One region of the Arthrobacter sp. Y3222053 genome, then DNA from elsewhere that is predicted to be linked to it. Evidence: riboswitches for the same ligand, from Rfam matches in the RefSeq annotation. Region 1 holds a riboswitch; each other region holds the start of a gene.
The links. A riboswitch is a leader RNA that binds a small molecule or an ion and turns the genes downstream of it on or off. The one in region 1 is predicted to bind S-adenosylmethionine.
Positions count from the first base shown of each region.

Region 2: linked by a shared signal. The riboswitch ahead of AC5RUW_RS05370 (flavin reductase family protein) and the one ahead of AC5RUW_RS04110 (methionine ABC transporter ATP-binding protein) in region 1 are both predicted to bind S-adenosylmethionine.
Region 3: linked by a shared signal. The riboswitch ahead of AC5RUW_RS12750 (hypothetical protein) and the one ahead of AC5RUW_RS04110 (methionine ABC transporter ATP-binding protein) in region 1 are both predicted to bind S-adenosylmethionine.
Region 4: linked by a shared signal. The riboswitch ahead of AC5RUW_RS08780 (bifunctional o-acetylhomoserine/o-acetylserine sulfhydrylase) and the one ahead of AC5RUW_RS04110 (methionine ABC transporter ATP-binding protein) in region 1 are both predicted to bind S-adenosylmethionine.

Region 1 covers NZ_JBNHIA010000001.1:846,152-853,550, reverse strand. Annotated here, with positions in the region: gene AC5RUW_RS04120 (MetQ/NlpA family ABC transporter substrate-binding protein) at 1-8, opposite strand, end outside; gene AC5RUW_RS04115 (methionine ABC transporter permease) at 144-809, opposite strand; gene AC5RUW_RS04110 (methionine ABC transporter ATP-binding protein) at 802-1,653, opposite strand; SAM riboswitch class I at 1,772-1,869, opposite strand; gene AC5RUW_RS04105 (hypothetical protein) at 2,059-2,697, shown strand; gene AC5RUW_RS04100 (helix-turn-helix domain-containing protein) at 2,684-2,917, shown strand; gene AC5RUW_RS04095 (hypothetical protein) at 2,948-3,280, opposite strand; gene AC5RUW_RS04090 (CoA-binding protein) at 3,393-3,809, opposite strand; gene AC5RUW_RS04085 (3-keto-5-aminohexanoate cleavage protein) at 3,992-4,753, shown strand; gene AC5RUW_RS04080 (GNAT family N-acetyltransferase) at 4,856-5,392, shown strand; gene AC5RUW_RS04075 (alpha/beta fold hydrolase) at 5,409-6,182, opposite strand; gene AC5RUW_RS04070 (maleylpyruvate isomerase family mycothiol-dependent enzyme) at 6,265-6,912, opposite strand; gene AC5RUW_RS04065 (bifunctional proline dehydrogenase/L-glutamate gamma-semialdehyde dehydrogenase) at 7,213-7,399, opposite strand, start outside.
Region 2 covers NZ_JBNHIA010000002.1:234,218-241,616, forward strand. Annotated here, with positions in the region: gene AC5RUW_RS05355 (sensor histidine kinase) at 1-198, opposite strand, end outside; gene AC5RUW_RS05360 (APC family permease) at 342-1,724, opposite strand; gene aspS (aspartate--tRNA ligase) at 1,851-3,656, shown strand; gene AC5RUW_RS05370 (flavin reductase family protein) at 3,765-4,271, opposite strand; SAM riboswitch class IV at 4,320-4,439, opposite strand; gene AC5RUW_RS05375 (PhzF family phenazine biosynthesis protein) at 4,587-5,423, shown strand; gene AC5RUW_RS05380 (nitronate monooxygenase) at 5,450-6,550, shown strand; gene AC5RUW_RS05385 (acVLRF1 family peptidyl-tRNA hydrolase) at 6,554-7,207, opposite strand; partial or broken gene AC5RUW_RS05390 (replication-associated recombination protein A) at 7,385-7,399, shown strand, end outside.
Region 3 covers NZ_JBNHIA010000004.1:301,968-309,366, forward strand. Annotated here, with positions in the region: gene AC5RUW_RS12735 (TetR/AcrR family transcriptional regulator) at 1-380, shown strand, start outside; gene paaZ (phenylacetic acid degradation bifunctional protein PaaZ) at 567-2,654, opposite strand; gene AC5RUW_RS12745 (SGNH/GDSL hydrolase family protein) at 2,910-3,818, shown strand; SAM riboswitch class IV at 3,938-4,065, shown strand; gene AC5RUW_RS12750 (hypothetical protein) at 4,143-4,529, shown strand; gene AC5RUW_RS12755 (tyrosine-protein phosphatase) at 4,646-5,401, opposite strand; gene AC5RUW_RS12760 (GyrI-like domain-containing protein) at 5,636-6,094, shown strand; gene AC5RUW_RS12765 (hypothetical protein) at 6,159-6,953, opposite strand; gene AC5RUW_RS12770 (3-hydroxyacyl-CoA dehydrogenase family protein) at 7,146-7,399, opposite strand, start outside.
Region 4 covers NZ_JBNHIA010000003.1:141,204-148,602, forward strand. Annotated here, with positions in the region: gene AC5RUW_RS08750 (glycine--tRNA ligase) at 1-534, opposite strand, end outside; gene AC5RUW_RS08755 (DMT family transporter) at 695-1,690, opposite strand; gene AC5RUW_RS08760 (RNA-binding S4 domain-containing protein) at 1,781-2,017, shown strand; gene AC5RUW_RS08765 (alpha/beta hydrolase) at 2,014-2,691, opposite strand; gene AC5RUW_RS08770 (SGNH/GDSL hydrolase family protein) at 2,763-3,659, shown strand; gene metX (homoserine O-acetyltransferase MetX) at 3,684-4,817, opposite strand; gene AC5RUW_RS08780 (bifunctional o-acetylhomoserine/o-acetylserine sulfhydrylase) at 4,814-6,133, opposite strand; SAM riboswitch class IV at 6,211-6,326, opposite strand; gene AC5RUW_RS08785 (VOC family protein) at 6,583-7,233, shown strand.

The sequences.
Region 1 (7,399 bases):
AAGTACAAGGTGTCCTCTTCGAAAAGGTGCGGGAAGGGCAGGCGGAATGCGGGGCGGGCCCCGGGGCGGCGCCGTCGGGTTGCTGCGTCAGGCGCCGCCGGGATGCTCCCGTAAAGCGGCGGGCCCGGGTTCGGGCCCCGGATCTAGATGCGTTTGTCCGCGCGGCGGGCCAGCAGGGACCCGGTCAGCTGGACGGCCTGGACCAGCACGATCATCAGCACGATGGCGGTGACCATCAGGCCGGTCTCGTAGCGGTAGTAGCCGTAGCGGATGGCGAAGTCGCCGATCCCGCCGCCGCCCACCAGCCCGGCCATGGCCGAGTAGGAGATGAAGCTGACCGTCATGATCGTGATGGAGCCGATCAGCGCCGGCTTCGCCTCCACCAGCAGGACGTCCCGCACGATCTGGCCGCGGGTGGCGCCCATGGAGCGGGCCGCCTCGACCACGCCGCCGCCGAGCTGGGTGATGTTCTGTTCGGCGAAGCGGGCGAAGTACGGGATGGCGTTGATGGTCAGCGGCACGATGACCGCGGCGGTGCCGATGGTGGTTCCCACGATCAGCCGGGTGAACGGGATGATCGCGATGAGCAGGATCAGGAACGGAAAGGACCGGACCAGGTTCACGGCCGAGTCCAGGATCCGGTGCAGCTTGGGTTTGTGCCCCAGCCCGTTGGGCCCGATCGCGTAGAGCAGCACCCCCAGCGGCGTGCCGAGCAGGACGGCGAGCGGAATGGAGACCAGCAGCATGGTGCCGGTCTCGCCGAGGGCGGCGAGCAGTTCCGGCCAGACTTCGAGGATGCGCTCAAACACCGGCCACCGCCTGGGCGATTGCGGGGGCGGCGGCCCGGACCTTGGGCCGGTCCAGCTCGACGTCGTCGGAGACCAGGTACCGGCCGATCGCCGTCGCCGGGGCGAAGCCGGGCCGGGCCAGTTCGGTGAGGTCGAATTGCTCGACCACGCGCCCGGACTCCATCACCGCCACGTTGTCCGCGATCGCCTTGACCACGTTCATTTCGTGCGTCACCAGGACCACGGTGATCCCGAACTCCCGGTTCACGTCGGTCAGGTACTGCAGCACCGAGGCGGTGGTGCGGGGGTCGACGGCGGAGGTCGGCTCGTCGCAGAGCAGCACCTTCGGGTTGGTGGCCAGCGCCCGGGCGATCGCGACGCGCTGCTTCTGCCCGCCGGAGAGCTTGGCCGGGTAGGTGTCGGCCTTGTCGGCGAGGTCGACGACGTCGAGCGCCTCCGCGGCGCGGCGGCGCCGTTCCGGTCCCGGGACGCCGGCGAACTTCAGCGACAGCTCCACGTTCTGCGCCGCGGTCAGGTTGTTGAGCAGGTTGAAGTGCTGGAAGATCATACCGATCCCGTGCCGGCGGCGGCGCAGCGCCCGGTCGTCCAGCGCGGTCAGGTCCTCGCCGTCCACCCAGACGCGGCCCGATGTCGGGCGTTCCAGCAGGTTGATGTTGCGCAGCAGCGTGGACTTCCCGGCTCCGGAGAAACCGATGATGCCCTGGATGCTGCCGCCGGGAATGGTGAGGCTGACGTCGTCGACGGCGGTGAAGCTGCCTCCGGCCACCGTGAAGGTGGTGCCCACGTTTTCAAGCCGGATGGTGCTGCCTCCGGCTGCGGCGGGGGGCGGATAGGTCTCGCTCATGTGCTCCTCCTAGGCGTTGTGCCCGAAGGAAGGTATGCGTGCGTGCACTGCCGGAACCGGGCCCGGGCGCAGGGCAGCGCCGGGGCAGGGCCGGGAAAGGCGGTGCAGTCTGCTGCCTTCTCCATCGGTCCTGGCATTAGCACCGTGCTTCACCGGCCGGTGAAGGGGTTGCTGCGGCGTCAGCGAGCCAGGTCTCTCAGCCGCTCGGGATGGTTAACGGGACCCATCCTTGCCCGGACCTGCCGGTTTCCGCAAGAGGCGCCCATCGGGGGACGACACATTCCGCCATATGGCGCGCGTCACAGATGTTGCCCTGTCTAGCTTTTTTCCTGCCTCCCTCGACAGGGGCATTCGAGGCGCTTATTGTTTATCAATAACATCGACTATCGATAAACAGGGGGAGTCATGGATACCTCGGAATCAACACGGACCAGCCGGCCGGCGCTGCGACTGGCCGTCGCAGCAGTGTGGACGGCGCTTCTCTTCGCGATGCTGGGTGCTGCCGTCCAAGCCACCATCATCCTGACCGGCCGGGCACTGATGACCTTCGGCGGGGCGGACGGCCGGCTGCCCCTGGATACCCTTCCGCAGCTGCTCCAGGCGAACCTGCATGAGGGAGAGTCCGCCTTCCTGACCGACGTGCCGGTGTGGCTGCGGCTGCTCTGTGCCGGCCCCGGGATCATCCAGGCCCTCACCATCCTCGCCGCGGCGATCCTGGTGACGCGGGTGCTGCGTGGAATTTCCACCGGCGATTCCTTTGCCCCGGGCGTGCGGCGGGCGCTGCGCCGGCTGGCGGCGACACTCTGCGGCGGCGCCCTGCTGAAGGCCGGAGTGGATTTCGCGGCGGTCTCCACCCTGTGGCGTCTGGGCGACCTCACCTCCCCCACGCGCCTGGAGGGTTTCCTCTCGCCCTACCAGGGGCTGGGCTTCGCATGGCCGGCGGTGCCGTGGATGCTGATCCTGCTGGGCATCATCGCCGCAGCACTGGCTGTCGCGTTCCGGGAAGGCGCACGCCTGAAGGAGGACACGATTGGCATCGTCTGAGGACACCGCCTCTCACCGCGTCATCTGTCGGCTCGATGCACTGCTCAAGGCACGCGGGATGACCCTGACTGAGTTGTCCGAACGGACAGGCATCACCATGGCGAACCTGTCCATCCTGAAGAACAACAAAGCCCGGGCCATCCGGTTCAGCACGCTGACCGCCGTCTGTGACGCCCTCAAGGCGAGCCCGGGCGAGCTGTTCGAGGTCGGCCCCCGGTAAAAAGGCCGGGGGCCGACCCCTGCTGCAGCCCTACGAGGAGGCTTTGCCCTCCTGGGCCGGGCTGTCCTCGTCCTCTTCGAGTGCGGGCTGGTCCTCCCGGGCCTCGCCGGAGTCCTCGGGGTCGGTGGCCGGAGGCGCTGAGTTATCCGTTCCGGCGCCGGTGGCGGCGTCGACCTTGTCGTCGGACGCGTCATCGGCCGTGTCGTCGCCGCGCTTTTCCGCTTCCTCCCGCGCCTGCTGCTGCCGCGCTTCCTCGGCGTCCAGGACCAGCTTGTGGGTCACGGCGTCATCGAATTCCGCTTTGCTGCCGGCCAGGTTCTCGCGGGCCTCGTCGATCGGGGGGTTGCCGTGCGCTTCGCTCATGTTTGCCTCCTGGTCAGACTGCAACTGCTCCGGCGGAGGGGCCCGCCGGTTTGGTCCATCCTAGTCAGCGGCCCGGCCACGGCGGGCCGTCGTCCTCCGACCCGGACGTCTGTTACCGCCCGACCCGCGGCGCCTCGATCACCGGGCAGGTGTCCATCACGACGTCGAGGCCGGCGTCGGCGGCGCGCTGCGCGGCGGCCTCGTCGATCACGCCCAGCTGCAGCCAGACGGCCTTCGCTCCAACGGCGATGGCCTGGTCCACCACCGTGCCCACCTTGGACGAGTTGACGAAGCAGTCCACGACGTCGATCTGTCCCGGAACATCCGCCAGGGTGCGGTAGCCCTTTTCGCCGTCGAAGTCCTCGCCTTTGAGGTTCACCGGGACGATCTCCATGCCGAGCCGGTCGCGGACAAACCGCGAGACCCCGACGGCGGTGCGCATCGGGTTGTTGGACAGCCCGACGACGGCCCAGCGGCCCTTGGTGGTGAGCAGCCTTTCAACGGTTTCGGGGTCGTTCACGTGAGCCATGGGGTCTCCTTGCCTCGGTTGCAGATGGTTCCTGCACGGGGGTGCCGTGGTTCGCCCCAGCCTACTGGAGCGTGTCGCGTCGCGTCCCGCCCCGCCGTCGTGCACACTGTCCGCCACGGACCGGGTCGGTCGGCGCGCCGGTCTTCCCGCTTACCGCCCGCTGCGACTTCCCAGGAGGAGCCATGCTCAAGGCCTGCCTGAACGGGCCCCGGCTGCCCGATGAGCATCCGGCCCTGCCGGTCACGGCCGAGCAGCTCGCCAAAGCCGCAGCGGCCGCCGCCGCCGCGGGCGCCGAAGCCGTACACCTGCACGTGAAGGACGCGGCGGGCCGGGACACCTTCGACCCGCTGCTGCATGCCGCGGCGGTCACCGCCGTCCGTGCCCTGGTACCGGAGCTGCCGGTCGGCGTCACCACCGGTGCGTGGGCCGAACCGGATCCTGGCACCCGGGTGCGGCTGATCAGCAGCTGGACGGTGTTGCCGGATTTCGCCTCGGTGAACTGGCACGAGGACGGCGCCGAGGAGGTGGCCGCGGCGCTGCTCGGGCGCGGGATCGGCATCGAAGCCGGGCTCTGGACGCCGGCCGCCGTCGCCGCCTGGCAGCAGTCCGCGCTGCAGTACCGCTGCCTGCGCGTGCTGCTGGAGGCCCAGGATGAGCAGCCGGGGAGCGGTCATAACCGTTCCGGTTCCCCGCCCGACGACGCCGGCGTCGCCTCGGCGAAGCAGCTGCTGGAAGCGCTGGGCCCGGCGGAGCTGCCGGTGCTGCTGCACGGGGAAGGCACCACGGCCTGGCCGGTGCTGCGGTTCGCCCGGCAGCGGGGCCTCGACGTCCGGATCGGACTGGAGGACACCCTGGTGCTGCCGGACGGCACGCCGGCCGCCGACAGTGCGGAGCTGGTCGCGGCGGCCCTCCGGCTGGCCGGTGGCCGCCGGTCCGATCGCTGAGGGCTGGACGGCCGGGGGCGCCGCCCCGCAGCGGACGCCCCCGGGAGCGCTGCCCTCCGGGGCCAAAACCGGAATGGGGGTGCCCCCGGCTAGGCTGCCCCCATGAGCTGGAAGCAGGACCCCACCTTTTGGACGCCCCTGGAGACCGAGCGGCTGCTGCTGCGGCGGCCCGAGGAAACCGACCGCGCCGCGGCGGTGCGCCTGCATTCCGATCCGCGCACCAACGCGCACAATCCCGGTGCGGTCACCGAGTCCGCAGCGGATCGGACCTTCCGGGCGTTTCTGCGCCACTGGCGGGCCGAAGGGTTCGGCTACTGGGCGGTGGCCCTGGCCGGGCAGCCCGAGGAGATCATCGGGTTCACCGGGGTGCGGCTGCTCGACGTCGCCGGGCAGCCGGCGCTGAACCTGTACTACCGCTACGACCCGTCCGCCTGGGGCCGCGGCTACGCCACCGAGGGCGCCGCGGCGGCGGTCCGGCAGGCCCGGCTGCACCTGCCGGAGCTGTCGGTGGTGGCCCGCACAACGGCAGACAACCTCGGCTCGCAGAAGACTGCCTTGGCGGCGGGGCTGGAGCGCCGTCCGGACCTCGACGTCGATCACGGCGCCTGGACCGAAGTCTTCTTCACCGCGCCGGCGTAGCGGGCCGGGCCGGAGCTCAGTCGAGGAACTCCTCGATGGCCGCGGCGAGCGGTTCGTCGGCCACGCCGTGCCAGTCCCCGTCGAGAACCCGCAGTTCCGCGTCGGTGATCGCGTCGGCGGCGTCCCGCGCCCACTGCTGCATCCGCGTATCGCTGCCGGCGCTGACCAGGACCAGCACCGGCACCTTGATGCCGGCCAGCCCCTCCAGCTCGGTGGTTTCGGTGAGCACCAGGTCGTAGGCGATGGTGTGGGCCGCGTCTTCAAACGCGGAGACGTCCATGCCTGCCGCGGTGTGCTCCGGCACCCCGATGGAGCGCTGGAACAGGCGCACCGCCTCCGCCCGCTGCCCGGCGTCGATCAGTGCCTGCAGCTGCTGGCGCAGCCGTTCACCGCCGCCGGCCTCGGAATCCAGCGGCGGTTCCAGCGCCACCACCCGGCTGACGACGGCGGACTGAGCCGCGGTTCGCAGCGCGAGCAGCGCTCCGGAGGAGAAGCCGTAGAGGGCTGCCGACCCCCCAGCCACCTGGATCACGGCGAGCAGATCGTCGACTTCTGAGTTGGGCGTGTACTCCTCGCCGTCACCGCTCTCGCCCTTGCCGCGCCGGTCGTAGGTGTACACCGTGTGGTGCTCCGCCAGCAGATCGGCGAGCGTCGCGGCCACCGACGTGGTCCGGTCCATCAGCACGGGATCCACGATCACCAGCGGCGGCCCGCTGCCCCGCCGCTGCCAGGCGATGGGCACGCCGTCGGCGGAAAGGGCGCGTCCGGAAGCGGTGGCCGAAGTGTCCATGGGAGTGCTCCTGTCCTTGCCCCGGCAAGGCCGCCGGCGCGGTTGGCTGCACTCGAAGGGTAGGAACCGCCCGGTTGGGGGGTCAATGGCTTCCGTGAATTCGGCCGAGCAGGACCGGCAGTCCCGGCCCGTCAAGGTCCTCGAGGTAGGCGCGGCGGCCTGCCATGGCCATCACCAGCGCCAGCGTGGGCCCCGACACCAGCGGGCCGGTGCCCGAACGGAAGGGTCCGTCGTCGGCCTGCAGCCGCAGGCCGTCCGCTGCCGTCCTGCTGTCCACCGCGAAGTTACGGGCGGAAAAGAAGCGCGCCACCGGGGTCAGGGCATCAATCGACGGGGCCCGGGGAAGGCCCAGGGGCCGGCGGATGTCCTGGGCATGGACGAGGACTTCGCCCAGGTATGCGGGCGTGTGGCCGGAGGGCGCCGTCGTGCTTCCGATGACCGCCTGAAACCGGGCGAGCGTGCCGGCCGGGTCCGCGCCGCGGAACTCCTCGAGCCGGTGCTGGTTGTGCAGGTCCGGGCGGAGCCGCGCGCCCGCCATGCTGCGCAGCCACTGCCACCGGGTCAGGCTGGCGGCGGCGACGAGATGCGCGACGACGTCCTCCACGGTCCATCCGGGGCACAACGACGGTGCCCGCCACAGCTCCGGGCTGAGCCCGGCGAGGTCCTCGGCGAGCGCCGCCCGCTCGGCGTGCACCAGGTCCCACAGCTGTTCATCCTCACGACGCCGCATGCCGCTTCCCTTCACATTGGTGTGCGGCAACGTACCACGCGGGGTGTTCAGGGTGTTCGCACCCGGCGGTGGCTGCCTCCGTCTTGATCCCGGCCCACCCCGGCCGGTTTCCCTCCGCTTCCTGACGCACCCCGGCCGGTTTCCCTCCGCTTCACGGCGACCCCCTCCAGTTTGTGCCCCTTCCTCCGGCTCCAACCGGAGGAAGCGGGCGAAGTGGAGGGAAACCCGGGCAAGTGGAGGGAAACCGGCACAGCGGAGGGCCCGGACCGCCGCCGGACCCTCCGCTGTCCCGTCCTTACCTCAGATCAGGTGGTCGGTGAGGTGGTTGGGCGTGCCGAAGCGGTGCGCGGTGATGCTCAGTGCCTGCTCGTGCAGGAACGGCAGCATTTCCACCCGCCCGGCCTCGGTGACCTCCCCGGCGTAGACCGCGACGTCGGGACGCCCGCCGGTCGCGGCGATGGTCTCCGCCCGGTTGCCGCCGATCAGC
Region 2 (7,399 bases), on a different contig from region 1:
GAACCAGTCCCAGGGCGGCCCGGGCAGCCCGGAACCGGGCAGGAACGTCGCGACGTTGGCCTGCATCAGCATCAGCACTGATCCGGCCGCGAAATAGCCGGCGGCGGCAACCACGCCGCCGGGCCAGATCCGGGGCCCGGGGCTGCCGGCGGCGGGGACGGCGCTGCCTGCGGCGGGCGGAGAGCTGGCGGAGGACATGCCTTCACCCTAGCCAGCCGCGCGGCCCCGGCACGTCCCCCGAACGGAGGACATGCCGAAGCCGGGCCCGGAGGAGCGGGATGGCCGGCGCAGGAGGCCGGAGGCGCGGCTCGAGGCGCGGCCCGGATGCGCCGGCGGTACGGTCAGCCCGGCGGCGGGAGCAGGCCCGGGGCGTCCTGCCCGCGCCGGAAGCTCAGCCGCACCACCAGCCCGAACAGCAGCACGATCCCCATCCACGCGATCACCAGCGGCGGCAGCGCCAGGGCCAGCAGCAGCGCCCCGGCCAGGCCGAGGAAGTTGAGCAGCCGCGGGGCGAACCACGGGCGGGTCCGCAGGGCGAAGGCCCCCATCGCCGTCACCGCCGCATACAGGAGCAGTCCGAAGGACGCGGCTGCGAGGAGGGTGGTCAGCTCCGTGCTCAAACACAGCAGCACGACGACGGCGCCGGCCGCCGCCTCCGCCGCCCACGGCTGGGCCTGGACCCGGGCTGCCAGCGCCGACCCGGGCAGGGCCTGCCGGTTGCCTGCCGGATGCCCGGAGCCGGGGACGCTGCCGGATTCCGAACCGGCGCTGCGGAACAGCCGCGGCAGGTCGCCGTCGTCCGCCATCGACGCCGCAGTGCGTCCGATGGCCCCGATCAGTGCCCACGCGCCGCCCAGCCCGGCGACCGCGGCGGCGGCGGTGACCGCTCCCGTGCCGACCGTGCTCTGCACCGACTGGACCGGGACCAGCAGAGGAGCCTCGGCGACCGCGAGGGCGGACGGGCCGAAGAAGGCCAGCAGCGACTCGCCCACCGCCAGATACAGGGCGAGGACGACGGCGACGGCGGCCGGCAGCGCCCGCGGAATGTTGACGCCGCTGCGCCTCACCTGCGGCCCCATGGACGCCAGCCGCGAGTAGCCTGCGAACGCAAAGAACACCACCCCCGCGGCCTGCAGCACCCCGGCGGCGGTGGGCTCCTCGGGTGCCGGCAGTCCCGCCGTCGGCCGCTCCGGGACGCTGAACGCGGCGATGGCCGCGAACCCGGCCACCGCAATCACGAAGGCCACGATGAACCTCGACGCCCAGGTGCCGCGGACGGCACCGAGGATGTTGGCCACGGTGAGGGCCGCAACGGCCGCCGCGGCGGCGATTCCGGCACGGTCACCGAAGACGTAGGTGCCGAAGGTCAGCGCCGCGGTTCCCGCGGCCGCGAGCAGCGCGCAGATCAGCAGCCAGCCGGTGAGGAAGCCGGCGTAGGGTCCCAGCAGCATGCGTGCCGCGGTGCGCGCGGCTCCGCCGTCGCGCAGCCAGCCGCGGTCCGTGCCGGGCAGCCGGTCATCGACCGCGCCGGCGAGCTGGTAGGTGGACACCGCACAGCAGTAGGCCACCAGGGCCGCGATGAGGCAGGGCGCCAGCAGCAGGCCGCCCGAGGCGGCGACGGCCGGCGGGAACACGACGAACAGCCCGGTCCCGATCATGGATCCCAGCCCGGCCATGGTGGCATCGAAGCCGCCGAGGGGACGCACGGGCTTGCTGCTGGGCATGGACCTCCTGCCGGGCCGCAGGCGGCGGCGGGGAAACGGAGCGAACACCGGTAAACTCTTGTGGAGATCTCTATTCACCTTGAGCGGGAACCGTGTTTTCCGCAAGCAATCTTTGAGAGGACTGCTTTGCTGCGCACACATGCGCTTGGCACCCTGAGGGCCGAGCATATTGGTCAGACCGTCACCCTTGCAGGCTGGGTGGCCCGGCGCAGGGACCACGGCGGCGTCGCCTTCCTCGACCTGCGTGATGCCTCCGGCGTGGCGCAGGTGGTGGTGCGGGAGGAGGAGGTCTTCCACGGGCTGCGCAACGAATACGTCCTGCAGATCACCGGCAAGGTGGAAAAGCGGCCCGAGGGCAACGAGAACCCGGCGCTGGCCACCGGCGAGGTGGAGGTCATCGCCGACGAGGTGGTCATCCTCAACACCTCCGATCCGCTGCCCTTCCAGATCGACGAGCATGTGGAGGTCGGCGAGGAAGCCCGCCTGAAGCACCGCTACCTCGACCTGCGCCGCCCGGCCCCGGCCGCCGCGCTGCGCCTGCGCTCCGAAGCGAACCGGGTGGCCCGCGAGCTGCTGCACGATGAGGGCTTCGTCGAGATCGAAACCCCCACCCTGACCCGCTCGACGCCTGAAGGCGCCCGCGACTTCGTCGTTCCGGCCCGCCTGGCCCCGGGCTCCTGGTACGCCCTGCCGCAGTCCCCGCAGCTGTTCAAGCAGCTGCTGCAGGTCGGCGGGTTCGAGAAGTACTACCAGATCGCCCGCTGCTACCGCGACGAGGACTTCCGCGCCGACCGGCAGCCGGAATTCACCCAGCTGGACATCGAGGCCAGCTTCGTCGAGGAAAACGACATCATCGCCCTGGGCGAGCAGATCGTGAAGTCGCTGTGGAAGCTGATCGGCGTCGAGATCGAAACCCCGATCCGCCGCATGACCTACGCCGAGGCCATGGCGAAGTACGGCTCCGACAAGCCCGACCTGCGGTTCGGTCTGGAACTGACCGAACTCACCGAGTTCTTCAAGGACACCACCTTCCGCGTCTTCCAGGCCCCGTACGTCGGCGCCGTCGTGATGCCCGGCGGTGCCTCGCAGGCCCGCCGCACCCTCGACGCCTGGCAGGAATGGGCGAAGCAGCGCGGCGCCAAGGGCCTGGCCTACGTGCTGGTCCAGGAGGACGGCAGCCTGACCGGCCCGGTGGCCAAGAACCTCACCGACTTCGAGCGCGAGAACCTGGCCGGCACCGTCGGCGCCCAGCCCGGCGACTGCATCTTCTTCGCCGCCGGTGACCAGTCCTCGGCCCGGGCGCTGCTCGGAGCCGCCCGCGTGGAGATCGGCCACCGCACCGGACTCATCAATCCCGGCGACTGGGCCTTCGTGTGGGTTGTCGACGCGCCCATGTTCGAGCCCGCGGCAGCGGCCGTGGCAGCCGGTGACGTCGCCGCAGGAGCGGGGGAGTGGACGGCCGTGCACCACGCGTTCACCTCGCCGAAGCCCGAGTTCCTCGACACGTTCGACACCGACCCCGGTTCCGCGCTGGCCTACGCCTACGACATCGTCTGCAACGGCAACGAAATCGGCGGCGGGTCCATCCGTATCCACCGCCGTGACGTGCAGGAGCGCGTGTTCAAGGTGATGGGCATCTCCGAGGAAACCGCGCAGGAGCAGTTCGGGTTCCTCCTGGAGGGCTTCAAGTACGGCGCCCCGCCGCACGGCGGCATCGCCTTCGGCTGGGACCGGGTGGTGGCCCTGCTGGCCGGCGCCGAGTCCATCCGCGACGTCATCGCGTTCCCGAAGTCCGGCGGCGGCTACGACCCGCTGACCAACGCTCCGGCTCCGATCAGCGCGCAGCAGCGCAAGGAAGCCGGCGTCGACTTCAAGCCGGAGAAGAAGCAGGACAAGCCTGCCGACGCTCCCGCTTCCCCGTCCGGCCGGTAACGAAGCCGGGCCTGTAGCCAGGTCCGGTCTGCGACGAAGCCCGGCTGCCGTGTTGGCAGCCGGGCTTCGTGCGCTCCCGCCCCGAGGCGGCCCGGCCCGCAGGCGGGGTCAGGCGAACGCCGGCACGCTCAGGTTCCGGAACGCGGACCCGTGGAAGACCAGCGGTTCGTGCCGTTCCTCGTGCGTGGAGTAGCCGTGTACCCGCAGCAGCACCACGGCGTGGTCTCCGGCCGGGACCTCGTTCTCCACCGAGCATTCAAGCCAGAGCGCAGCCTCGTCGAGGAACAGTGCGCCGGTTTCCGCCTGGTGCAGGCTGAGGCCGGCGAAACGGTCCCCGTCGCGGGAGGCGATCTGGCGGCAGACGCCGTCGTGCCCGGTGCCGAGGACCGAGACGCCGATCCTGCCGGCCCGCTTCAGGACCGGCCAGGTGCGGGAGGAGTTCTGCACGGCGAACATCACCAGCGGCGGATCGAGGGAGACCCCGACGGTGAAGGACGACGCGACGATGCCCTGCGGGCCGCCGTCGACCTCTGCGCAGAGAGCGGCGATGCCGGAGGGGAAGCGCCCGAAGGCACGGCGCAGGGCGGTCGGCTGGAGATCGGTAACAAGTGTCATGGGACGTCCTCTGCCTGAGGCGCCCTCCGCGCTGCTGCATGCGAAGGGACGCTGTACTTGCCGCAGCGGGAAATCCACCGGAGCGGCCGAATCGTCACCTGGAGCACCCCGCTACGGCGAGAGGGTTGCCGTCCAGCCGGCCAGGGCCTCTGGCTGGAACTCTTGATTCTGGCTCCCAATCTAGGGCCGGCACGGTCGAGGGGCAAACGGCCCGGCCGACGGCGGGCCCGGGCCGCAACAGTTTGTAACGCCGCCTGAACGCAGGGCGCGCGTCGTCGGCGCAGCCGCCCGGCAGCCCGGTAGTAGGGTGTGGGCATGAGAGAGCGCTGGTTCAAGCAGGTGGACGTGTTCGGCAGCAGCCCGTATCTGGGCAACCCCGTGGCCGTGGTGCTGGAGGGCCAGGACATCTCCGACCAGGCCATGCAGCAGTTCGCCCGCTGGACCAATCTCTCGGAGACCACGTTCCTGATGCCGCCGACCATCGCCGGCGCCGACTACCGCGTCCGGATCTTCACGCCGAACGGGGAGATCCCGTTCGCCGGGCATCCCACGCTGGGCAGCTGCCACGCCTGGCTGGAGGCGGGCAACCGGCCCCGCACTCCCGGCACGGTGCTCCAGGAGTGCGAAATCGGCATCGTCACCCTGCACGCCAACGCCGGGCTGGCCGCCTTTGAAGCTCCGCAGCTGCGGCGCAGCGGCCCGCTCGACGACGCCACCCTCACCCAGGCGGTGACGGCCCTGGGCCTGCGCATCGACCAGGTCCGCGACCATGCCTGGGTGGACAACGGACCCGGCTGGCTCGGCCTGCTGCTGGCCGACGCCGAGACGGTCCTCTCGCTCAAGCCCGACAACGCCGCCCTCGGCAGCCTGCGGGTGGGCGTGATCGGCCCCTACGAGGACACCTCGGAGGCCGATTTCGAGGTCCGCGCCTTCGTGCCGGCCCTCGGCATCGCCGAAGACCCCGTCACGGGCAGCCTCAACGCCGGCCTGGCCGTGTGGCTGATCGGCGCGGGCCTGGCGCCCGACCGCTACGTGGTGAGCCAGGGCACCGCCGTCGGGCGGAAGGGCCGGGTGCGGGTCTTCCAGCGCGACGGCGGCATCTGGGTCGGCGGCGAGTCCGTCACCTGCGTCGACGGCTCCGTCCGCCTCTGACCGACCGATGACCCGAGGAGCCCGCTGTGTTCAGCCTCTATGACCTGCCGCGGCGGATCATCGCCGCCCCCATGGCCGGCGGCCCGTCCACGCCCGAACTCGCAGCCGCCGTGTCCGACGCCGGCGGCCTGGGTTTCCTGGCCGGAGGCTACCTGGCCGCCGATGTGCTGGAAGGCCGGATCGCACGCCTGCAGGACCTGACGCGGCGCCCGTTCGGAGTGAACCTTTTCGTCCCGGACGCGGCCAACACGCAGGAGACGGCGTCCACCTCCGGCACCGGCCCGGACGCGTACGAGGCGGCCGCACAGTACCGCGGCCAGCTGCTTGATGAGCAGGCCACGGGTGCCCTGCCGCCCACGCGGCAGCCGCTGCCGCTGCCTGACGCCGCCGACGACGACGGCTGGGAGGCGAAGCTGGGCCTGGTCCTGGAGATGTCGGTACCGGTGGTGTCCTTCACCTTCGGGGCGCCCACCGCCGAGGTGGTGGGGCAGCTGCACGAGGCGGGAACCGCCGTCGTCATCACCGTCACCGACCCCGAGGAGGCGGAAGCCGCCGTCGGATCCGGGGCGCGGATCCTCTGCGTCCAGGGCCCCGACGCCGGCGGCCACCGCGGCACGCTGCGCACCGCCGCCGAGCCGGGCACCGATGCGCTTCCGGACCTGCTCGAGGGTGTGCGCACCGTCCTCGGGGACGTCCTGCCCGGACCGCGCGAAACAGTGCAGCTGATCGCCGCGGGCGGGATCAGCGGGCCGGGGCAGGTGGCGGAGCTGCTGACGGCCGGGGCGGACGCCGTCCAGGTGGGCACGGCCCTGCTGCTGGCGCCTGAAGCCGGAACGCACCCGCTGCACCGCCAGGCCCTGGCGGGGGAGCGGTTCGCCGATACGTCGCTGACCCGGGCCTTCTCCGGCCGGTGGGCACGCGGCCTGACCAATGACTTCATGCGCCGGCACCGTGACGCGCCGGCCGCCTACCCGCTGGTCAACCAGATCACCCGGCCGCTGCGGGCGGAAGCCGCCGAGCGGGGAGACGCCGACCTGATGAGCCTGTGGGCCGGGCGGGGCTTCCGTGAGGCCCGCCCGCTGCCGGCTGCCGGGATTGTCGAGGAGCTCTGGGCCGGAGTGCGCTGAGCGTCAGTCCGGCAGATGGATGGTGACGGCTACGGAACACGCGTCGGATGCAGCTCTGCGCAGCGACGCGAGGTTCGGGTCCTGCACATCGACCGGGCGCAGCAGCGGCAGCCGGCTCCATGGCTGCAGGGCCCTGGCCTCCCGCAGCTGGCTGATCAGCAGCCGGTCACCGCCGGCGGCCAGATACTGGGGCGCGGCGTCCCCGGCCGATGCTGCGGCAAAGAGCACCGCGGCCGCTGATGCCGCCGCCTCCACCAGTGCATCGGCCTGGTTGGCGCGCCGTCGGGCGTAGCGCTGCTGGGAGCCGCCGCCTGCGGCGGTCCGGCCCTGCACATACCGGCTGCCCGTCTTGGAACGCAGCAGCCGTCCCTCCCTGGCCACGCCCACGGCCCAGCCGCCGCGGCGCACCAGCACCAGCCCGACGGTGCGCGACTGGCCGGCCAGCGCAGCGAGGCGCCCGACGTCGTCCGCACCGCGTCCGGGACGTCCGTCCTCAGGCCAGGGCGCAGCCAGCACGGCCCGGGCACCGTTCGCCGCTGCCGCCTCCAGTCCCTCATCGGTGGCCGTGACCGTCAACGGCCCCTGGGCGGCGGCGAAACGGTCGAGCCAGCCGGCCAGCCGGGGGCCGGGCACGCTCGTCCGACGGGTTACGGTCATGATCAGGTCCTTGCGGTGTGCTGGGAGGGGTCGGGGCCGGTGCTGGGTGGATCGCTGGCGGTGCGGTGACTCTGTCGAGTCTGCCAGACCCCGCCGGCCGGACCCTGCCTCAGCACTTCCGGGGGTGCTGCGCGGCCGGCGCCGCGGACTGTCCGCGGGCACCAGTAGGCTGGAACGGTGAGCGATTTGTTC
Region 3 (7,399 bases), on a different contig from region 1:
GCGTGCTGGATGACCCGCGTGCGTCCGAGGGTCCGGCCGAGCAGCGCCTGGAGTTCGTGCTCCGGGGCACCATTGCGGTCCTGGCCGAGCGGCTTCCGTACGTGACCCTGCTGCTGCGCCTGCGCGGCAACACCGAGATCGAGCGGGATGCGCTGGAACGCCGGCGCGCGTTCGACCGCCGGGTTGCGGCACTGGTCGACGCCGCCCGCACCGAGGGGTCCCTGCGCAGCGACATCGATCCGCGCACCACCACCCGACTGCTGTTCGGCACCATCAACTCCATCGTGGAGTGGTACAAGCCCGGCGGCCCGATCTCCCCGGAGAAGCTGGCCGACGACGTCATCACCATGGTCTTCGACGGGCTGCACGCGCGCTCCTGAGCCGTCTGTTCCGCCCACCGTCCGCCCAGGAGCGGACACGGCGACGCAGCCGACGAGGGCAGCCGGCAGGAATGACCGGCACGAGCACTTCATGACTCGACCACTTAACGGCGAAGGCCGGCGGACCCCCCCACGGGTTCCGCCGGCCTTCGCCGTTACTGCAGCCGGTCAATCAGCTGAAGGGCGTCAGCCCCGCTGCTTCTCGACCAGGGTCAGGACGTCGTACGTGGCCACGATCTCGTCGTTCTGGTTCGTGAGCACCGCGTCCCAGGCGACCTCGCCGTACTCGTCGGTCTCCCGCGGGGTGATCTTCTTGGCGGTCAGCGTGACCCGGATGGAGTCGCCTGCCGCGACCGGGGTGATGAAGCGCAGGTTCTCCAGCCCGTAGTTGGCCAGCACCGGCCCCGGAGCCGGCTCCACGAACAGTCCGGCACCCCAGGAGAGCAGCAGGTAGCCGTGCGCCACGATGCCCGGGAAGAACGGGTTGGCCTCGGCGGCCTCCTGGTTGGTGTGCGCATAGAAGGTGTCCCCGGTGCTGTTGGCGAAGGCGGTGATGTCCTCCAGGGTGACTTCGCGCAGGTCCGAGCGCACGGCGTCGCCGATCTTCAGCGTCGCCAGGTCCTTGCGGAACGGGTGCACGTCGTCGAAGGTGCGGTCCGCACCGGTGTGCCAGACGCCGGTGACCGCAGTGAGCATATTGGGTGAGCCCTGCACAGCGGTGCGCTGCATGTGGTGCAGCACCGAGCGGATGCCGCCGAGCTCCTCGCCGCCGCCGGCGCGTCCGGGGCCGCCGTGCACCAGGTGCGGCACGGGCGAGCCGTGGCCGGTGGAGGTGCGGGCGTCCTCGCGGTTCAGCAGCAGCACGCGGCCGTGGTGGGCGGCGATGCCGGTGAGCAGCTCGCGGGCCGTGTCCGGATCGTTGGTGCAGACCGTGGCGGCCAGGGAGCCGGAGCCCATGGCGGCCAGGCGGACGGCGTCGGCGAGGTCGGTGTAGCCCACCACGGAGGCAACGGGGCCGAAGGCCTCCACGGTGTGCAGCTCCTCAGCCTCCCGGTTCTCCCAGGTGAGCAGCACGGGCGCCAGGAACGCGCCGTCGTCGGCCGGTCCGCGGGTGCCGTCGGCGCGGACGACGTCGGGCGCCTCCAGCGAGCCGTAGGCAATCTGCGCGCCGCCCGAGAGCAGCCGGTTCACGGACTCGCGGACGCCGTCGAGCTGCTCCACGGAGGCCAGCGCACCCATGGTGACGCCTTCACCGCGCGGGTCGCCGAGGACGATGCGCTGCTCGATCCGGGCGGCTGCGGCGGCGACGACGTCGTTCACGCGGTCCGTCGGCACGATGGCGCGGCGGATGGCGGTGCACTTCTGGCCCGCCTTGACGGTGATCTCGGTGACCAGGGACTTCACGAAGGCGTCGAATTCGGGGGTGCCGGGCATGGCGTCGGGCCCCAGGATCGCGGCGTTCAGGGAGTCGGTCTCGCAGGTGAAGCGGACTCCGCCCTCCACCACGTTGACGTGGGACTTCAGGCGGTTGGCGGTGGAGGCCGAACCGGTGAAGGAGACCATGTCCCGGTAGTCGAGGTGGTCGAGCAGGTCGCGGGCGGACCCGGAGATCAGCTGCAGCGAGCCGGCGGGCAGGATGCCGGATTCGGTGATCATCTTCACCGCTTCGGCCGCCAGGTATCCGGTGGGGGTAGCCGGCTTCACGATGGTGGGCACGCCGGCGATGAAGGCGGGCGCGAGCTTTTCCAGCATGCCCCAGACCGGGAAGTTGAAGGCGTTGATCTGCACCGTGACGCCGGGGATGCGGGTGTAGATGTGCTCGCCGATGAAGGAGCCGTCCTTGGACAGCTGCTCGATGGCGCCGTCGATGATCACCGTGGAGTTGGGCAGTTCCCGCCTGCCCTTGGAGCTGAAGGTGAACAGGACGCCGATGCCGCCGTCGATGTCCACCATGGAGTCGCCCTTGGTGGCGCCGGTGCGGGCGGAGATCTCGTACAGTTCGGCCTTGCGGGCGTTCAGGTACTGCGCCAGCTCCTTGAGCTTCAGGGCGCGCTGGTGGAAGGTCAGGGCGCCGAGTTCGCGCTGGCCCACCGTGCGGGCGTGCTCGACGGCGGCGGCCAGGTCCAGGCCTTCGGAGCTGACCAGGGCGAGGGTTTCGCCGGTGCTGGCGTCCCGGACTTCGGCGGGAGCGGAGACCTGGCTGCGCTCGGGGGTCCACCAGGCGTCCTGGACGAAACTGGGAACGATCTGCACGTCAACGGCTGTTGCGGTCATCTTTGACGGGCCCTTTCGGAACGGGACGGTTTCCGGCCTTCGGTGCGGCAGCGGAGGGCTGCACGGGACACAGATAACTGACCGGACGGTCGGTAATAAAGTCCAGCGTACCGCACCCCGGCGTGGCGCACACCACTGTGTTCGAGGGTTTCGCTTCGAGGGTTTCGCTGCCCGGCCGCGACGCACCGGCTGACAGCGCCCTGGCCCGGGCGCTAGCGTTGGTCCTCCCCGCACCCGCTGCCCCCGGAGGTTCCCATGGCACCCGGAATCCTGCACCGTCCCCGCCTGGCCGCCGCCGTCGTCCTTCTGGCCCTGCTGGCGGGGCCGGCTCCGGCCGGCGCCGCCCCGGAGCGCGGAGGGAGGGGCGACGACGGCGGGCACCACCCGCGCGGCCGGACCGTCGACTACGTGGCCCTCGGCGATTCCTATGCCTCCGGCTACGGCGGCAGCGACGACATCGGGGAATGCGGCCGAACCGCCTTCGGCTACCCCGCCCTGCTGGATGCGCTGCGCCGGGTGGATCTGCAGACCGACGCCACCTGCGCCGGAGCGACGGCGCTGACCACCGATCCCGCCCCGCCGGCCGGGCCCGTGGACCTGCCGCAGCAGATTGACACCGTGCTGGCCCAGGGACTGTTGCACAGCGGCACCGACCTGGTCTCCGTGACCATCGGCGGCAACGATGTCCGATTCGGGGACGTCGTTGCCGCGTGCGCTGGCCCCGGGCTTCCCGCCACCTGCGCCCAAGCGATTACCGGGGCCAAGGAGTACGCCCGGACCGTCCTTGCCCCGGACCTTGCCGCTTCGCTGCAGCGGATCCGGGACGCAGCCCCGCGGGCCGAACTCGTGGTTACCGGCTATCCCCACCTCTTCGAGGCCGCGGTTCCCGGTGCGCTGAGCGTGCCCGCCCAGGAGCTGTTCAACGCCGGCACCGATGAGCTGAACGCTGTTATCTCGGCGCAGCTGCCTGAGGACGCGGTGTTCGTGGACGTGGTGGACGAGTTTGCCGGGCACGGCATCGGCTCGCCGGACCCGTGGATCCGGTTCGAAGGCGGGCCTTTCGACCTGCATCCGAACGCCGCCGGCTACGATCAGGGCTACCTGCCGGCCATCCTCGCCGATGCGTCCTTCGACGACCGCCGCGGGCGGCCCGGCTGCCGCTGAGCCGACATCCCCGCAGATGCCGGGCGGCCGCCGGCGCAGGGCGGCCGGCCGACTGTGTGCCTGGGCCTGCGCCCAGGCCTCCTTTCCGCTGTCGGTGCCCTGCGCTACAGTAATTCCAGCTTCACGAGATGTGGCACCCGACGCGCCCGGCGCCGAGGGAAGGCTCCGACCTGCCACACACCAACCCCCTTGTTCGGCGGGTGGTTCGGATGACGAAGCGGCCTGCATTCGCCGCAGGCCGTCCGCCAGGGCGCCTCCAAGGCCCCGGTACGGCGGGGGCAGCGGCATCCGGCGCAGGCAAGGACAACCCGAAGGGGAACTTTCTTGGGCACCGATACCACGTCCCGCTGCCGCAGCTTCACTCCCGGCCACCGCGTCCACTGGATCCACCACCGCCGGATGGCTGAACTGGACTACTGGGTGGACGTCGAGATCCATGTGGATGCCGAACTGCAGCTCATCCATCTGATTCGCGAGGGACAGCAGCAGCTGTTCTGGTTCCACGACGTCCCGGCGCTGGCCGCGGCGCTGAAGATCGCCGTCGCCCCTCCGCAGTGGTGCCCGCGGTATTCCACGCTGATGGTTCCGGGCGGTTTCCTGGGACCCACCGGGAGCTCTTTTTTCTACTTGGCCCGGCTGGACCGGGTTCATCCCTGCCTGCGCCCGGGTTTCAGCCGATCCGCTGAGGACCAGGTGGCGTCGAGTGAGTGACCGGTCAGTGAGCGGCCGGTAGTTCGGACGCCGGCGGCGGTCAGCAGGGTTCGGCGGTCAGCTGTGTTCGGACGGCAGCGGCCCCCGAGTCCGCTGCCGCTGCCGGCCCGCCCGGATCAGTGTCCGTGGTGCGGGTTCGGATCGAGCATCCGGGCCCGCAGCAGGTCCGGCACGTCCGGCCGCACGCCGGCGCTGCGCAGGTACCCCTCGGCGTCGAATCCCTCCAGGGCTGCGAGCAGCGCCGCCCGTTCGGCCTCCGCGCGGTCGTGCAGCTCGGCCGGGGTCAGCGGCCGTTCCCGCGGCGTGCGCTGCCGGGCGTGGTGGGCGTTGATGCCGCACAGGCCCTGGACGTAGTCGGCGGCGATGGTCTCCGGGGCCGCGCCGGCCAGCTGCAGCAGCAGCATGGCGACCAGCCCGGTGCGGTCCCTGCCGGCGGAACAGTGGAAGACGACGCCGCCCTCGGGCGCATCAGCGATCGCCTCCATAACGGCTGTCAGGCGCTGCGGCCAGCGGCGCAGGTTCTCGCGGTAGAACCTGGGCGAATCCATGTAGGGGCCGGTGAGCGCGGTGAAGTCAGGGTCCTGCCAGTCCTGGATCGGCAGGGACAGCCGCCGGAAGCGGGCCTGGACGGCATCGGGCACGTCGGGGTCGCTGTCCCGGCGGCCCTGCTCCTGGACGTTCCGCAGGTCGATCACGGTGCGGACCCCGTCATCCCAGGCCTGGCGCCAGCCCTGTTCGGTCAGCCACTCCGCGCGCCCCATCCGGATCAGGCGGCCCGCCCGGACCCGGCGTCCGCCTGCCGCGGGCAGCCCGCCCAGGTCCCGGGCGTTGACGGCTCCGTCCCAGTGCCTGCTCCGGCTGTCGGCTTCCATGCGTCCAGCGTAGCCTCGGGCGGGCAGGGAGCCTCCGCGCGGTCTTCGGCACCGCCGGGTGATGTACTGTACCCCTCACACTGTGTCAGGCAGGAGGACTGAAGCTGCCGGCCATCGGAGCCTTCGCGCAGATCGGCCGGGTCACCCACCGCATGCTGCGGGACCGGGACGCGGCAGGTCTGCTTGTTCCCGCCCATAAACCGGCGGCTCCACCTGATCGAGAAGGAGAACCGGATGTCCCCGATTGAAATCATCGAAAAGCCACTCCCTGCCCTCCGACTGGCTGCCCGCACTGCCGTCGTATCGGAGCAGCCCGAGATCGCCGGCGTCGTCGGCCCGCTGTTCGACAGTGTGGCTGCCGATCTGGCCCGGGCCGGAGCATCGCTGGCGACTCCGGTGGCAGTGTACGAGGCAGGCGAGGCAGGGTTGCGCGTGACCGCCGGCTACGAGCACGCCGGGACTGCTCCCGACGGCGTCGAGACGGTGGGACTGCCCCGCGTCGCCACCGCGGTATGCGGCGTCCACCTCGGCTCCATGGAGCGTATCGGCGAAAGCTGGCAGGCGCTGCACACGCAGATCATCGCCAGGGGATTCGTTCCGTCCGGGCCCTGCCGGGAGCTCTACCTCCGCGCGGTCTCCGATGATCAAAGCGACTGGGTGGCTGAGCTGCAGCAGCCCGTCATCCGGCCCTGAAACGACAGTTTCCCGCGTTGGCCGGCCGGACGCCGACAAACGCGGGAAACTGTTGGTGGCCTTACTAGTTAAGGATCTGGTACCTGAATTCAGGCTGCACGCCGGAGATGCGAAGCTGACCGTCCTCGCTCTTCGTGAAATGGTAGATCAGCTTTCCTTCCACTTCCTCGTCGGTCTTTTTGCCGTTGACCTCAGCGACGTTGACGTAATCAATATTCAAGGCGACGGAAATGCCGTTCTCATCTCCGATGGGGCCGGCGTCGATTGCGGTCGTCTCGATGGCGCGGTCCTTGATATGGACCTCGCCCTCGCCGTAGACCAGGCCGTAGCCGTCGGATGTATCGCTCGCTTCCCGATGGGTGCCCTTGAACACGACGGCAAGATTCGGGTCATCGGAAATCAGGCTGTTGTAAATCTCCTGCTGCCAGACCGGGTCGAACTTGTCCATGTTCAGCTCCCACCAGTCGACCCTGGCTTGGCCGTCGCCCGGCGCGCCGTTGGCTGCGGTGTCAATCATGTCGACCGCCATTTCAACGGCGAGGCGCTGGGCTTCCTTGATGTCCGCCTCGCTCCAGACCGAGCTTGCCGCCTCGGTGATGACCGAGGGTTCGAAGGTGAAGGCAGGATCATCCGGCAGGATGGTTGTCTTGCGCCACTCTCCCCGCTCGTCGGAGGCCAGCTCCTTCAGGGTGGGCATGCCTTCGATGGTCGGCCCGTACTCCACCCCGTCCACAATCACTGTGGTCGGGGACGCTGCGGGGCTTTGGGCGTCGGCCTCGCTTTCACCTGAACAGCCGGAGACGAGAAGGAGGACGGCTGCGGCACCGGCAGCCAATCCGGGCTTAATGATCCTGGACATACGCGACATGCTGACCCCCATTGTCATAAGTATCCGCTTTCAGGCATTCCCGGCAGCGGCCTAAGGCGAGTAGTCAACCCGGGGTGAAGTTTGAAGTCAAATCCGCAGATAGGCATTCGCTGTCTCCGCGAATTCTCCGGATGCAGGCAGCCCGCCCCCGAAAACGGGGACGGGCTGCCTGCCGGTTGAGGATCAGCTCCAGTCGTAGAAACCCTTGCCGGACTTGCGGCCCAGTTCGCCGCGGGCCACCTTGTCGCGCAGGATCTGCGGAGGCTCGAACCGCGGGCCCAGCGTGGAGGCGAGGTACTCGGAGATCCCCAGGCGCACGTCCAGGCCCACAATGTCGGTGGTCTTGAGCGGCCCGGTGGGGTGCTTGTAGCCCAGCACCATTGCGTTGTCGATGTCCTCGGCGGACGCCACGCCCTCCTCGACCATCCGCATTGCCT
Region 4 (7,399 bases), on a different contig from region 1:
GGTGAGCACGTTGTTGAAGTTCACGAAGATGCCCTGCGCGGTTTCGGGGCGCAGGTAGTGCAGGCCCTCCTCGTTGGCCACCGGGCCGAGGAAGGTCTTGAGCAGGCCCGAGAACTCCTGCGGCTCGGTCCACTGGCCCTTGGTGCCGCAGTTGGCGCAGGCGATGTCGGCCAGGCCGTTCTCGGGCGCATGGCCCTTCTTCTCCTCGTAGGCCTCTTCGAGGTGGTCGGCGCGGTAGCGCTTGTGGCAGCTCAGGCACTCCACCAGCGGGTCGGAGAAGACCTCGACGTGGCCGGAGGCCTCCCAGACCTGCCGGGGCAGGATCACCGAGGAGTCCAGGCCGACGACGTCCTCGCGGCCGCGGACCATGTGCTGCCACCACTGCTTCTTGATGTTTTCCTTCAGCTCCACGCCGAGGGGACCGTAGTCCCACGCGGACCGCGACCCGCCGTAAATCTCACCCGACTGGAAAACAAACCCGCGGCGCTTGGCCAAGGAAATGATGGAATCGAGTTTGGACTTGGTCGAAGCCATGAAGTGGTACCCGTTCTTTCGTGTCTGTGCAGGCCGCTGGGTGCGGTCCGCGCGTGGGCCCGCCGCGCCGTCGCACCGCAACCGGATCGGGTGCAGCGCCAGGCGTTCAGCGGGCAAAGCTCTATTGGTACCAGCTTACGGTCCGCGCCGCGAAAGCCGGTTACCGGCGCTGTCCGGTGCCGGCGTCGGCGCCGGCGCCGGCCCGCTTCAGGCCGGGCGTGTTCCAGGGCAGCGTGGCCACGACGATGGCCACGAGGGTCAAGGCGGTCCCGAGTACGGTCGCCGCAACCACGGTGGACCCCGGTGCCGGCAGGACGAGGTCCAGCAGCAGGGAGCCGATCAGCTGCCCGGCGATCATCGCCAGGCCGGTCAGCAGGACACCGAGCGGGCGCACCAGCACGGCGGCCATGCCCACGTAGATGACGCCCAGCGGGCCGCCGATGTACAGGTACCACTCCCCCGGCAGCGGGCCGGCCGTCCCAGCCACTGCCGCCTTGACCAGCCAGGCCAGCAGCAGGACGGTGGTGCCGGCCACCAGGTTGACCAGGGTGGCCGCGAGCGGCGTGCCGTAGTGCAGGGTGGAGGTGCCGTTCATGGCCTGCTGGAAGCTGATGAGCATCCCGGCTGTGAGCGGCAGCAGCACCGGCAGCAGCAGGGACCAGCCGGCGGCGGCGTCGAACCCGGGGCTGACCGCCCAGGCCACGGCGGCAAGGGTGAGCAGCGCGGCGGCGGTGCGCAGGACAGTGATCCGGCGCCGCCCGCCCGGTCCCATGCCGAGCCGGTCCACCAGCAGGCCGGTGAGGGTCTGCCCGGCCACGGCGGCGACGGTGAAGACCGCCACGCCCAGGGTGGCGACGGTCAGGGACTGCGAAAGCACGAACAGGCCGCCGACGGTGCCGGCCAGCACGTACCAGCGCGGAAACCGTCCCTCCCGCAGGGCGGGCAGGATCCGCGCCGCCCCGGCCCGGCCCGCCGGCAGCACCAGGCACACCGCAACGATGCAGGCCAGGCCCACCAGGATGCTTGCCAGGGCCGCGCCGACGCTGTCCCCCATCCGGCCGGCGAGCGCCCCGTTGGCGCGCGCCTGGGCCGGCATGGCCATGCCGGCCAGCACCGCCAGCACCAGCCAGATTCCCGTGGGCACCCTCGTCTTCACCGCCCCAGCCTAGGTGACCGGCGCCGGTCCGTGCAGACAGGGCGGCACCGGTCCGCGCCGGCAGGCGGGCGGGTGCGGCAGAATGGTTCCATGCCTACCCCTGAACCGATCGACCTGCCCATCCGTGATGACATGATCCGCCTGGGCCAGCTGCTCAAGCTCGCCAACCTCGCCGAGGACGGCACCCAGGCGAAGGAGTTCATCGACAACGGGCTGGTTCAGGTCAACGGCGTCATCGAGGAGCGTCGCGGGCGGCAGCTGCACCCGGGCGACGTCGTCAGCGCCAACGGCGAGTCCGTGCGGATCGTCGCCGACGGCGTGTCCTAGGAGTCCGCGCCTTCCCTGGTACCGGCGCCGCGCAGCACCGTGTGGGTGAGGAACTCCCGCACGTGCCCGAGTTCCTGCATGTTGATCGAGTGGCCCATGTTCGCGTAGAGGACCTTGGTCAGCGCAGTGTGGCCGTTCAGCCACTCGTTCGTGAATTCGATGCGCGGCTGGTCGATCACGGGATCCGCCTGGTCCCGCCCCCAGAAGAACGGCACCCCGCGGGAGGCGAGCTCGGCGTCGTGGAAGAACGGGTCTTCCCCGGCCGGCAGCACGAAGCCGGAGAGCCCGACGACGGCGGCGTAGTCCGCGGGCCGGTGCCGCAGCAGCGTGCTGGCCACCGCCATGCCCATGGAGAAGCCGAGCAGGCTCACGCTCGGGTGCTGCCCGCGCACCTGCTGGAGCCAGCCGTCGACGTCGGACACGGCGTCGACCACCCGCTGCAGGGAAAAGTCCGGCTCATGCATCAGCGGGAACCAGGTGTAGCCCGGTCCCAGCGCCTGCGGAGCGCGGACGGAGGCAATCGTGAAGTCGCCCGGCAGGTAATCCGCCAGGCCCATCAGGTCCTCCTCGTTGGCCAGGTAGCCGTGGAACAGCACCAGCAGCGGGGTGCCGGCACGCTCGCTTTCAGGCTTCGACCAGAGCACGACGGGATTCCAGGGAGCACGTTCAGTCATGATCGCATTCTGGCAGGAGACGGGCGCGGAGAATAAACCGGCATTAGCGGAACCGTTGCCGGCTTGGCAGGATGGGCCCCGTGACTGAACATCCCGATCTGCCCGCAGAAGAGACCCCCGCCGCCTCCGAGCCGTCCGCCGGCGGCGCCGTCGCCCATCCGTGGCACCGGTATGTCGCCCTGGGTGACTCCTTCACCGAAGGTATCGGGGACCCCAGTCCGGAGAGCCCCGGCGGCCACCGCGGCTGGGCGGACCGCGTCGCGGAGGAACTGGCGGCTGACCATCCGGACTTCGCCTATGCCAACCTGGCCATCCGCGGGCGGCTGCTGGCCCAGATCGTCGCCGAGCAGCTGCAGCCGGCGCTCGACCTGAAACCGGACCTCGTGAGCATCTGCGCCGGAGGCAACGACGTCATCCGCCCCGGCGGTGATCCCGATCGGCTCGCCGAGCGCATGGACGAGACCGTGGCCGCCCTGCGCGGATCCGGCGCGACGGTGCTGCTCTTCACCGGGCCGGACATCGGCAACACTCCGGTCCTGGGCAGCGTTCGCGGCCGGGTGGCCATCTACAACGAGAACCTGCGCACGGTCGCAGCCCGCCACGACGCGGTGATCGCTGACATGTGGGCTCTGCAGGCCCTCGCCGATCCCCGCATGTGGGCCCCGGACCGGCTGCACTTCTCACCGCTGGGCCACCACACCATTGCCGCCATGGCACTGGAGTCCCTCGGCGTTCCGCACCATCTGGAGCCCCTGGAGACCAAGCCCCTGCCGCCGAAGAACTGGCGCACGGCGCGCACCGAAGACCTGGTCTGGGCGCGCGAGCATCTGATGCCGTGGGTGGTACGGCGGGTCCGGGGCCGCTCCTCCGGCGACGGCATTGCCGCCAAACGACCCGACGCCGGACCCATCTTCGGCGAAGGAACGCCCCCCGGCTCCGGCGAGGCGGCAGGGCCCCTCGGCGGCTGAGCCGGGGCCCGGTCAGCGCGGACCTCAGGCGAAGAAGGTTCCGCGCAGCGTCCCGGCGACCTGGTGCACATCGGTGAGGAACCCGTCGTGGCCGATCGGCGCGCTGATCAGGTGCACCGGCGGCGATCCCGGCAGGGCCTCGGCCAGGCGCTGCGACTGCTCCGGAAAGTACAGCCGGTCCGAATCAACGGCGGCAATGAAGAACTCCGCTGTGCACCCGGCCACCGCCTCGGCCAGGCTGCCCCGCCCCCGGGTGACGTCGTGGCTCATCAGCGCCTCGGTCAGCACCAGGTAGCTGTTGGCGTCAAAGCGGTCCACGAGCTTGCGGGCCTGGTGGTCAAGGTAGCTCTCCACCTGGTAGCGCCCGCGGTCGGCGGGCCGGGGCCCGCCCAGCGGCTCCTCCCCCGGCTGCGGCGCCCTCCCGAACCGGTACTCCAGCTCGGCCTCGGACCGGTAGGTGATGTGCGCGATCCGCCGGGCCAGGCCCAGGCCCGCCGTCGGCGGCGCGCCGTCGTAGTAGTCGCCGTCGTTGAACAGCGGGTCCAGGCGGATGGCCTGCACCTGCGCCTGCGCGAACGCGATCTGCTCAGCGGTGCTGGCGGCGGTGGCGGCGATGACGGCGCAGCGGGCCACCCGCTCAGGTTCCGTCACCGCCCACTCCAGGGCACGGGCACCGCCCAGGGATCCGCCGAGCACCGCGTGCCAGCGTCCGATGCCGAGCAGGTCCGCCAGCCGCGCCTCCGCCCGCACTGCGTCGCGGATCGTGACGAACGGGAACCGTGAGCCCCAGGGCCGGCCGTCCGGCGCCGCGCTGGCCGGGCCGGTGGAGCCGTAGCAGCCGCCCACCATGTTCACCGAGACCACGAAGAACCGGTCGGTGTCCACGGTGCGGCCGGGACCCACCAGCGGGTCCCACCAGCCCGGTTCGTCGCTGTCGCCCTGTGCGACGTGCGTGCTGCCGGTGAGCGCGTGCGGCACCAGGACGGCGTTGGAGGCGTCCGCATTGAGGGTGCCCCAGGTCTCGTACCCGAGGACGACGTCGGGCAGGTACCCGCCGGTTTCCAGATCCAGGGAGCCGATCGAAACCTGCTGCAGCACGCCGTCGCCCGGGGGCAGGTCCCGGGACGGGGCCTGGGGCCAGGAGGTCGTGGCCGTCACCGGGCCGCCTTCGCGGCACGGAAGCCGGCGTCGAGGTCCGCGAGGATGTCGTCGATGTGTTCCAGCCCGACGGCGAGCCGCACCAGCCCGGGGCTCACCCCGGCTGCCAGCTGCGCCTCGGCGCCGAGCTGGCTGTGCGTGGTCGACGCGGGATGGATCACCAGCGAGCGCACGTCCCCGACGTTGGCCACATGCGAGTGCAGCTCCAAGGCGTCAACGAACCGCTTCCCGGCCTCCACTCCCCCGGCGATTTCGAAGGACACGATGGCGCCGGTGCCCCGCGGGCCGTACTTCAGGCCGCGCTCATACCAGGGGCTGGATTCCAGGCCCGCATAGGCCACCGACTCGACGTCGTCGTGCCCTTCCAGCCAGCGGGAGACGGCGGCGGCGTTCTGCACGTGCCGTTCCATGCGCAGGCTGAGGGTCTCCAGGCCCTGCGAGATGAGGAAGGCGTTGAACGGCGAGACGGCGGAGCCAAGGTCGCGCAGCAGCTGGACGCGGGCCTTGAGGATGTAGGCGAGGTTCGCGCCGAGCGGACTGCCCACCCCCAGGTCCCGGGCGTACACCAGCCCGTTGTAGCTTTCGTCCGGGGTGTTGAATCCGGGGAACTTCTCCGGATCGGCGGCGAAGTCGAAGTTGCCCGAGTCCACGATGGCGCCCGCGATCGCGGTGCCGTGGCCCCCGAGGTACTTGGTGGCCGAGTGCACCACGATGTCGGCGCCCCATTCGATCGGGCGGATCAGGTACGGCGTCGAGAGCGTGTTGTCCACGATCAGCGGCACTCCGGCCTCGTGGGCCACCGCGCTGATGCCCTCCAGGTCCAGCACGTCCTGGCGCGGATTGGAGACCACCTCGCCGAAGAAGGCCTTGGTGTTCGGACGGACGGCAGCCCGCCACTGCTCCAGGTCGTCGGGGTTGGCGACGAACGTGGTGTCGATGCCGAACTTCTTCAGCGTGTGCTTGAAGAGGTTGTAGGTGCCGCCGTACAGGCTGGGGCTTGCCACGATGTGGTCGCCGGCCTGCGCCAGGTTGAGGATCGCGAAGGTTTCGGCCGCCTGGCCGGAGGCGAGCAGCAGCGCGCCGACGCCGCCCTCGAGCGAGGCGATCCGGTTCTCGACCGCTTCCTGGGTGGGATTGCCGATGCGGGTATAGATCGGTTCCAGCTCCGCGAGCGCGAACCGGTTCGCAGCCGACTCCGCGCTTGGGAAGACGAACGAGGTGGTCTGGTAGATGGGCAGGGCACGCGCCCCCGTGGCGGCGTCGGCCGTCTGCCCGGCATGGATCTGACGTGTTTCGAAGGACCAGTCGCTGGACACTGTCACTCCCTAGGTTCCAGGGGGCCCGCCCGCTGACGCCCCGTGCCGGCGTACGCCGAAGGAGGCGACGGGAACGGGACCCGCGCTTGCCGGACGCCTTGTGGCGCCGGGCCTGGTCTTCACCCGGGGCACCCCACCGCGGTTGGAGGGTTGCCGGCCAGCAAGCCGGGGCTTCGTGCTGGCACTCATGACCTGCCCACTATGAAAACAGGGCTGCCGGGCCGGTGCAACCATGTGTCCTTCGGTGACCGGCAGGGCACGCCGGTCTCCCTGCACCGGGAGGAGGCTCCGCCGTCGTTCTTCCGGCCGCTCCCGCCCGTGCCGGGCGGAGACTACACAACCCATCGACATTAGGAAGCCTGCGTACTATTTTCGGGCCCTCCTGGTCCGAAATTCGGGTAAGGCGAGCCTTATTCGTGGTATGGAACACAACGTGCCACAATGACGCCATGCGTTTGGATCATGTCTCTTATGCCTGTGAATCCGACGGCCTGCTGGCCACCACGGAGAGGATCGCCGAGGCGCTGGGCGCCGACTTTGTGAAGGGCGGAATCCATCCCCGCTTTGGCACACGGAACATGATCCTCCCCCTCGCCAACCACCAGTACGTGGAGGTTGTTGAGGTCCTCAACCACCCCGCTTCGGACAAGGCGCCTTTCGGCCAGGCCGTGCGGGCCCGCTCCGAGAACGGCGGCGGGTGGATGGGCTGGTGCGTGGGGGTCGAAGATCTCGCCCCCTTCGAGGAGCGGCTGGGCCGGGCGTCCGTTCCGGGCAACCGCAAGTTCCCTGACGGGCGGGAGCTCACCTGGCGGCAGATCGGCATCAACGGGCTGATCGCCGACCCCCAGGTGCCCTACATGCTCCGCTGGGACGACGGCACCGAGGACCTGCACCCCTCCAACGCCATTCCCGGCATGCCGGGCAAGGTGAAGCTGAACTCCCTGACCATCGCCGGTTCCGCTGCCCGGGTTACCGAGTGGCTGGGCAGCCCGGTGGGCGAACCGCTGGAAAACGTCGATGTCACCTGGATCGCGCCCGCCGGCACCCCTGGCATCATGTCCGTGACCTTCGAAACCGGCCACGGTTCCGTCACCATCTAGCGCTTCCACTGGGGCTGCCCGGTGCCGGATCGCTGCCGGTTTGGGTTTCCGCTGCCACTGCGCCGTGGCAGAGGGCGCCCAAACCGGCAGCGGCTCGGAAGCGCCCGGCAGGGCATCAGTTGTCCACACCGCCCGCCGGCCCGCCTGACGGATCGGTTCCCGTCCG